2 regions of the Halomonas sp. H10-59 genome follow, and region 2 is predicted to be linked to the other one. Evidence: predicted binding sites of a transcription regulator. Region 2 holds the regulator's gene; the other holds the start of a gene.
What was found. Region 2 encodes FNR, which switches genes on or off when oxygen is low (the NO sensors DNR and NnrR bind a similar motif). Its sites were predicted from a motif close to TTGATNTANATCAA; they were not measured.
Positions count from the first base shown of each region.

Region 1 (4,208 bases), 1.0 Mb from region 2:
CACCCCGCCGACTAGCCCGCCGAGGAGGCTCATGATGACGCCGAACACCTTGGTCACGGTGGCGATGGTGTCGAGGCTGAAGCCCAGGTCGACGTAGAGCGGATAGGCCATCGAGGCCATCGCCAGGTCGCTGATGCGATAGATGCCGATAAACAGCAAAAGTCCCAGTGCGCCCAGTCCGAAGCGCCCGAAGAAGTCGAGAAAGGGGCAGACCACGGAGCCGATCAACCAGGCGCCGGTGCGCCGGACCCATGCGGGCCGGCCGCGGCTGGCGCGCAGGAAGGCGCGCACCCGGGGCTCCTTGGCCAGGCGACTGGCCAGCGGTTGGCGCGGCGGCTCGGGACGCAGCAGTACGGTGATCATGCCCACCGCCGTCAGTGCCGCCATGCACTGATAGGACACCTGCCAGGAGAAGGCCGACGCCAGATACAGCGCCCCTGCACCGGCCATGATCAGGCCGCCGCGATAGCCGATGATGTAGGTGGACGCCATCGCTGCCTGGACCTCGTCCTCGGCCGACTCGATACGAAAGGCGTCGATGGCGATGTCCTGGGTGGCCGAGCCGAAGGCCACCATCAGCGCAAACAGCGCCACCGCGCCGAGCTGGGAGGCCGGGTCGAGTGACGAAAGGCCCAGCAGGCCGCCCATGATCAGCGCCTGGCCGGCAAGCATCCAGCTGCGCCGCTGGCCCAGCAGGCGGGTCAGCAGCGGCAGGCGGAAGGCGTCCACCACCGGTGCCCAGAAGAACTTTATCGAGTACAGCAGTCCAATCCACGAGAAGAAACCGATGGCGGCGACCTCGACCCCGCTGGTACGCAGCCAGGTGGTCAGGGTGGAGAACACCAGCAGAAAGGGAAGGCCCGCAGAAAAGCCCAGAAACAGCATGGCCAGCACGGGTAATCGCAGGTAGACGCGCAGGGCGTCGACCCAGGGATGCTGGCCGGACGAGGTGGGCATGGATAGCCTCCTTGCAGTTGGTCGGCCACAGGCCGCCTTCCGAATGGTAAAATGCGCGCAACATCTCGGTGCGGCTCGACGAATTGTTGCAAAGCCGCAGGGGCGATACCAGCGGTGATCATCAAGGGCCGTCGGCAACGCACCGGGAACCGCGTCAATGACAGGCGATACTGCCGGCTTGGTGGCTGGTGGTGGTTGAGTCTGGAAGGAGTCACATGAGTCACAGCAATATCGAGGCGGGCCTGGGGGGCGATGCCACCCCGCGCTGGTACGTGGTCCAGTGCAAGGGCGGAGAGTCGTTCCGGGCCGCCGAGCATCTGGCCAACCAGGGATACGAGCTCTTTCATCCAGTGCTGGAGGTGCAGAAGAAGCGCCGCAACAAGCTGACCTGGGTCGAGGAGCCGCTGTTCCCCTACTATCTGTTTCTGCGGCTCGACCAGGTCGAGAGCAACTGGCGCCCGATTCGCTCGACCCGCGGAGTGTTGAAGATCGTGACCTTCGGGCTGTCGATGCCGGTGCCGGTCAGCGATGAGCTGATCGACCTGCTGCGCCAGCACGGCGAAGCCAAGGACGACGATCCTGGCCAGCTTTACTTCCGGGCCGGAGAGTCGGTGGAGATCACCGACGGACCCTTCAAGGACCTCAAGGCGGTGTTCGAGAGCCACAAGGGCGAAGAGCGGGCGATCGTGCTGCTCAACATGCTGCATCGCCAGCAGCGCCTGGAAATGCCCGTCGCCGCGCTCAAGCGCCAGGACTGATGTCGACCCCAAGGAGCCCGAGATGAGAATTTCTCCCCAGTGTGTGGTGCGTCTGCACTATGTCCTGAGCAACCAGCAGGGCGACGTCCTGGACGATTCCTGGAAGCGCGATGAGCCGCTGGAGTATCTGCACGGTCACGGCAACCTGATGGAAGGCCTCGAGCGCGCCCTGGTCGACGCCGAGGTCGGCAGCCGCCTCAGCGTCACCCTGTCCCCGGCCGAGGCCTATGGCCTGCGCGACGAGTCGCTGGTGCGCGAGGTGGGGCGCCAGGCCTTTCCCGGCACCGATCTGCGCCCCGGCATGTGCTTCCAGACTCCCGGCGATGCCGGCCCGCAGATCGTCAGCGTGGTGGAGGTCAAGGGGGACAGCGTGGTGGTGGACACCAACCACCCCCTGGCCGGGGAGACCCTGTCGTATCGCCTCGAGGTGCTCGATATTCGCCAGGCGACCCGCGCCGAACTGGCTAAGGGGCACCCGCTGCCGCCCGGCACCGAGGCCTCCGAGGTGGAGGACCGCAAGGTCCTCTAGGGTCCCGGCAGTGGTAGCTGGAGGCGCTCTCGCTGAAAGGGTGCCACAGACGACGAAAAAGCCGCCTTTTGAAGGCGGCTTTTTCGTCGTCATGGCGGGCCGATGTCTCGCGGTCACCCTTGACGCAGGTCAGCACAATTCAAGGGCCGACCGGGTACCATGAATTCATCGACACAGAGACAGGAGGACAGCGCCATGTACGTCGACAACGCCGTCATTTTCGGGCTGGGTGCCGTCGCTCTCTCTGTGGCCTTCATGGCCGGCTGGATCGCTTTTATCATCCGCGACGCTCACCGTCGCAAGCGATAGTCGTCAACCAGCGTCAGGGGAGGGGGAGTCATCCCCCTTTTTCAACCGACCCTTCGGGGTCGGTTTTTTTTTGGTTCATTGCTTCTGAGATCACCTGAACTCGCCTGAATTCCTCTGGACCCGCCTGCCAGGCGCGCCGCGACAAGCCGCGGCGCGCCACGCGGGGCCTTAACGGGCGACGCGCTGCTTGAGGAACTCGACGATCTCGTCGGCGGGCACCATGGTGGCCTCGCTGTCACGGCGACCCTTGTACTCGAGCTCACCCTTGTCGAGGCTGCGATCGCCCACCACCAGTCGATGGGGCAGGCCCATCAGTTCCTGATCGGCGAAGCGCACGCCGGGACGCAGATCACGATCATCCAGCAGCACGTCGAAGCCGGCGGCGCTGAGTTCGTCATGCAGGCGCTCGCTGGTCTCGCGCACGCGCTGGGACTTGTGGGCGTTCATCGGCACGATGGCGATATGGAAGGGGGCGATGGCGTCGGGCCAGATGATCCCGCCCTGGTCGTGGTTCTGCTCGATGGCAGAGGCCACCACGCGGGTGATGCCGATGCCGTAGCAGCCCATCCAGGGGTGAACCGCCTTGCCTTCGTCGCCCAGCACGGTGGCGTTCATCGCCTCGCTGTACTTGCGACCGAGCTGGAACACGTGGCCTACCTCGATGCCGCGCTTGATCGATAGCACGCCCTTGCCGTCGGGTGACGGGTCACCCTCGACCACGTTACGCAGGTCGGCGACCTTGGGCAGGGCCACGTCGCGCTCCCAGTTGATGCCGAAGTAGTGCTTGCCGTCGACGTTGGCACCGGCGCCGAAGTCGCTCATCAGCGCCACGCTGCGATCGATGACGATCGGCATCTCGAGCCCGACCGGGCCCAGCGAGCCGGGGCCGGCGCCAACGGCGGCGCGGATCTCTTCTTCGCTAGCCATGGTCAGCGGTGTCGCCACCTCCTCGAGGTGTTCGGCCTTGACCTCGTTGAGTTCATGATCACCGCGCACCAGCAGCGCCACCAGGCCGCCCTCGTGGCCGTGCACCATCAGGGTCTTGATGGTCTTCTCGATGGGCAGGCCGTGCTGCTCGACCAGGGTGGCGATGGTCTTGGCATTGGGGGTGTCGACCAGCCTCAGCTCCTCGGCGGGCTCGGCGCGGCGGGCATCGCTGTCCAGGGGCGCAGGCAGGGCCTCGGCCTTTTCCATGTTGGCAGCGTAGTCGGACTCGGTGGAGAAGACGATATCGTCCTCGCCGGAGTCGGCCAGTACGTGGAATTCGTGGGAGCCGGTACCGCCGATGGAGCCGTTGTCGGCGATCACCGGACGGAAGTCGAGACCCAGGCGAGTGAAGATGCGCACGTAGGCGTCGTACATCTTCTGGTAGGTGTCCTTGAGCGAGGCCTCGTCCAGGTGGAAGGAGTAGGCGTCCTTCATGATGAACTCACGCGAGCGCATGACCCCGAAGCGCGGACGGATTTCGTCACGGAACTTGGTCTGGATCTGGTAGAAGTTGGCCGGCAGCTGCTTGTAGCTGGCGATCTCCTTGCGTACCAGGTCGGTGATCACCTCTTCGTGGGTCGGGCCGACGCAGTAGTCACGCTGGTGTCGATCCTTCAGGCGCAGCAGTTCCGGACCGTACTGCTCCCAGCGGCCGGACTCCTGCCACA
Region 1 is NZ_CP098828.1:1,782,410-1,786,617, forward strand. Features, by position in the region: gene NFG57_RS07960 (MFS transporter) at 1-957, opposite strand, end outside; gene rfaH (transcription/translation regulatory transformer protein RfaH) at 1,173-1,715, shown strand; gene NFG57_RS07970 (peptidylprolyl isomerase) at 1,738-2,244, shown strand; gene ccoM (cytochrome c oxidase subunit CcoM) at 2,440-2,553, shown strand; gene NFG57_RS07980 (proline--tRNA ligase) at 2,722-4,208, opposite strand, start outside.
Region 1: a site for FNR is predicted at 2,364-2,377, ahead of ccoM (cytochrome c oxidase subunit CcoM). Genes of this name have one in related genera too.

Region 2 (4,208 bases):
ACAATGTCGTGGCGCTGCCCGCAGCGGCGCTGGGCTTCGTGCCCCCATGGCTTGCCGCCATCGGCATGTCACTCAGCTCGTTGCTGGTCATCGGCAATGCCCTGCGTCTGCGGCGCGGACGCACCAGGCCGACCGCGACACCTTCACCCGTCACCGCAAGCCCCGGCCCATGAGCATCCTTTACCTGTTGATACCCTTGTCGTTGATCCTGCTGGGCCTGGCGGTCTGGGCCTTCTTCTGGGCGGTGCGCAACGACCAGTTCGAGGACCTCGAAGGCCCCGCCTATCGCATCCTGTTCGAAGATGAAGACGACACTCGCAGTGCCGATGACGGCGCTTCCTCGTCCGAAACGCCTGCGCAGACATCCGATCGTGATCCATCGTCCAGAGGGCCTGAGTGAATCCTACCGGCCTGGAACTGCCTCCCATGATGGCGGCCTTCGTGTTTGGTCTGCTTGGTGGTGCACACTGTATTGGCATGTGCGGCGGCATCATGAGCGCTCTGACCTTTGCCATCCCCACCAGCATGCGTCAACCTTGGCGGGTGGGCTCTCTGGTGCTCGGCTACAATGTAGGTCGTATCACCAGCTACTGTGTGGCGGGCGCTCTGGTTGCCACCCTGGGTTCGGTGATCGGCCTTTCGCCGACCCTGCGTGGCCTGATGCAGATCGTCGCCAGCCTGATGTTGATCCTGATGGCGCTTTACATTGCCGATCTATGGAAAGGCCTGCGTCACGTCGAGGCACTGGGGCGTCACCTCTGGAGGTACCTGGAACCCGCAGGCAGACGCCTGTTGCCGGTGGTGCGTCTGCCCCAGGCGGTGGCGCTGGGCGCCATCTGGGGCTGGCTGCCCTGTGGCCTGGTGTACTCGATGCTGGCCTGGAGCCTGGCACGGGCCGAACCCCTCGAGGGCGCACTGCTGATGGCGAGCTTCGGTCTTGGCACGCTTCCGGCGCTGGTGGTGACGGGCCTCGCCGCCAGACAAATGCAGGCCCTGCTGGCGCATCGGGCAACACGCCTCGCCGCCGCTGGCATGATCATCGCCTTTGCCGTCTGGCAACTTTGGACTGGGCTGCATCAATGACGCATCCTACCTCTAAGTTATTAATCCTAAAGAGGTAGACGCCACTTTTAGCTGATCTGAGGGTGTAGAATAGTGCCATCAACGTGCTGTACGGGCGACGTCTGTTCTCCCCATGGCCCAGTCAATATCGATCCCAGATCCACAGGAGCTGCGAATGAGTCCTACGGCCCAAGATCGGCGGCGTCCCATGCTGCATGAGACTCGCTGTGAGTCCTGCAGCCTGAGTTCCTTATGCCTTCCGCTGTCGCTGGAGACCGCCGACCTCGAGCGCTTCGATTCCATCATCCGTCGTCACCCGCCGATCAAGAAAGGCACACGATTGGTCGAGCAGGGAGATCGCTTCACCAGCGTCTTCGCGGTCCGATCGGGGAGTCTCAAGCAGATCACCACCGAAGGCAGCGGCGAAGCTCAGTTGACCAACTTCTTCCTGCCCAGTGAACTGGTTGGCCTGGATGGCATCGACGACGGCCGCTATCCCGGCAGCGTGGTGGCGCTGGAGACCACCACGGTGTGCGAGATTCCCTTCGACCGCCTCGATGCGCTGACCCAGACCCTACCGGAGCTGCGTGCCCAGCTGTTTCGCACCCTGAGCAAGGAGCTGCGAGAGGACCGCCGGATGATGCAGCTGCTGTCACGCAAGACCGCCGATCAGCGCCTGGCCTGCTTCTTCCTCGGCCTGTCCGACCGCTTCCGCCGCCGCGGCTATTCGCCGTTCAGCTTCCGCCTGTCCATGTCCCGCGCCGACATCGGCAATCACCTGGGGCTGGCGGTGGAAACGGTCAGCCGTATCCTCGGGCGTTTCCAGCAGCAGGATCTGGTGGCGGTATCGGGACGTGAGGTCAATATCCTCGACCTGACCGCGCTGTCGACCCTGGCCGACACCGAAGTTACCTGAGCGGGCCTGGCGGCAGTGTGCCGGGCTTGGCCGGCAGGGCCCGGTATCCAGGATCTGGAAAGCAGAGCGTAATAGATGGCGTATGACAAAAAGAGGCCGCCTCCGGAGATGCGGCCTCTTTTGCTGTCATGGCGTCCTGCACATTCGCTGTTGGCGAGATCAGCCGGCATCCACCACGTCGATGCGCCGGGCCTGGCGTTCGGCCTGTACGGCCTCCAGCCCCTCGAAGTCAAACAGTTGCCGATCCGCCAGCTGCGACGGCGCCACATTGGTCACCGCCTTGAACATGCTCTCGAGGCGCCCGGGATGCTTGACCTCCCACTCGGCCAGCATCTCCTTGACCACCTGGCGCTGCAGGTTGGGCTGGGAACCACACAGGTTGCACGGGATGATCGGGAACTCCATCGCCTCGCTGTAGGCCTGGATATCGGCCTCGCGGCAGTACGCCAGCGGGCGGATAACGATGTTCTTGCCGTCGTCGGAGAGCAGCTTGGGCGGCATCGCCTTGAGGCTGCCACCGAAGAACATGTTCAGAAACAGCGTCTCGAGAATGTCCTCGCGGTGGTGGCCCAGGGCGATCTTGGTCGCCCCGATCTCCTCGGCGAAACCATAGAGCGAGCCGCGCCGCAGGCGTGAGCAGAGCGCGCAGGTGGTCTTGCCCTCCGGCGTCTTCTCCTTCACCACCGAATAGGTGTCGCGCTCGAGGATGTGGTAGTCCACGCCGATGCTGTCCAGATAGTTCGGCAGCACATGCTCCGGAAAGCCCGGCTGCTTCTGATCCAGATTCACCGCCACCAGCGAGAAGTTGACCGGCGCGTTGCGCTGAAGGCTGCGCAGGATCTCGAGCATGGTGTAGCTGTCCTTGCCACCAGACAGACACACCATGATCTTGTCGCCTTCCTGGATCATGCCGTAGTCGATGATGGCGTTACCGGCCTGGCGGCGCAGGCGCTTCTGCAGCTTGTTGAACTCACGCCGTGCCTTGGCCTGAACTTGGGCTTCCGTCTGATCGCCATCCGTAGCAGGGTCGGCCGGGCTGACGCCGGCATCGATCGAGAGATGGTCATCCTCGGGGGTACGGGGATCGAACAGGGTGGCGGAGGCGGACTGTGGCGACATGGGAGCGGGACATCACGGCTGAAAATGAAAGAGGCGCCAGTCTACCATCCGGACGCTTTAGTGGCGAAGAGGTCAGCGACCGCTTACCCCGGCGAGGACAATACGGGAGAGGCTTTTCGTCGGCAGCACATCGGAAAGCGCCAAGGACGACACCGCCGTAGTGGCGCCCTTGCGCGTCGTGGCCTGGTCTGGCAAGTCGAAGAACGCAAGTGCCTGTCAGCCAGGCCCTAGGCGCTGTCCGAAAAGTCGACGAGCGAAGGTTAGACAAGGCAAAAATCGGTGAGAAAGCGCAGTTTACGGGGTGTAAATGAGCATTTTGACCGGGCTGGCGCACCAGACGATTTTTAACGCCGTATTACCGAGCGCAGGCACTTTTCAGACAAGCCCTAGACGACGTTCAGCGCCAGCAGATAGCGCACCACCACGCCCAGCAACAGCAGCAGGATGCCGGCACGTTGCCAGCCAAACTCGCGCACGGTCAGGGTCAGGCGCTTCTCCCAGAACTTGACCATGCCCCACAGGTCCCGGGTACGGCGATAGTACTGGAGGTAGGCCACCAGCACCGAGACCAGGCCCAGCGCCAGCAGCGTGGGCTCGAGAAGGGTCAACATGGCGTGCAGACTCATGACAGGATCTCCTTGCAGGTGAATGGTTGCCGGTGCGGGTGGCACCGGGTCAGCGCGATGGCGCCGTGAGTGCCCCGCTCTCCAGGCGCAGATGCATCAGCGCGGTGGTGACGGCGTCGCCCAGGGCCGTATGGCGTCCCATGATCGGGACTCCCAGTCGCTCTGCCAATTGTTCAAAGGTCGGCTGCACCTCGATTTCCGGGTGACTTCGGCGCAGCCGCTTGCGGTACTGCTGGGCCACGTCGATGGTGGCGTTGGGCAGCGAGAAGCCAAACTCCGCCTTCAGGTAGCGATCCAGCATGGCCAGGTCGAAGTCGATACACCAGCCGACCAATGGGCGATTGCCGATAAATTCCAGCAGCGTCGTCAAGGCCTCGCGCACCTCGAGGCCGCCTTCCAGGTCGACCCCTCGCAGGCGATGGATGCAGATGGAGTCTCCACTCAGGCTGGCAGGACGCGCGAGCCGCAGGTCCAGCGACTCGCTG
Region 2 is NZ_CP098828.1:749,786-753,993, reverse strand. Features, by position in the region: gene NFG57_RS03435 (heavy metal translocating P-type ATPase) at 1-173, shown strand, start outside; gene ccoS (cbb3-type cytochrome oxidase assembly protein CcoS) at 170-400, shown strand; gene NFG57_RS03425 (sulfite exporter TauE/SafE family protein) at 397-1,083, shown strand; gene fnr (fumarate/nitrate reduction transcriptional regulator Fnr) at 1,238-1,978, shown strand; gene ttcA (tRNA 2-thiocytidine(32) synthetase TtcA) at 2,138-3,097, opposite strand; gene NFG57_RS03410 (hypothetical protein) at 3,484-3,723, opposite strand; gene NFG57_RS03405 (3'-5' exonuclease) at 3,773-4,208, opposite strand, start outside.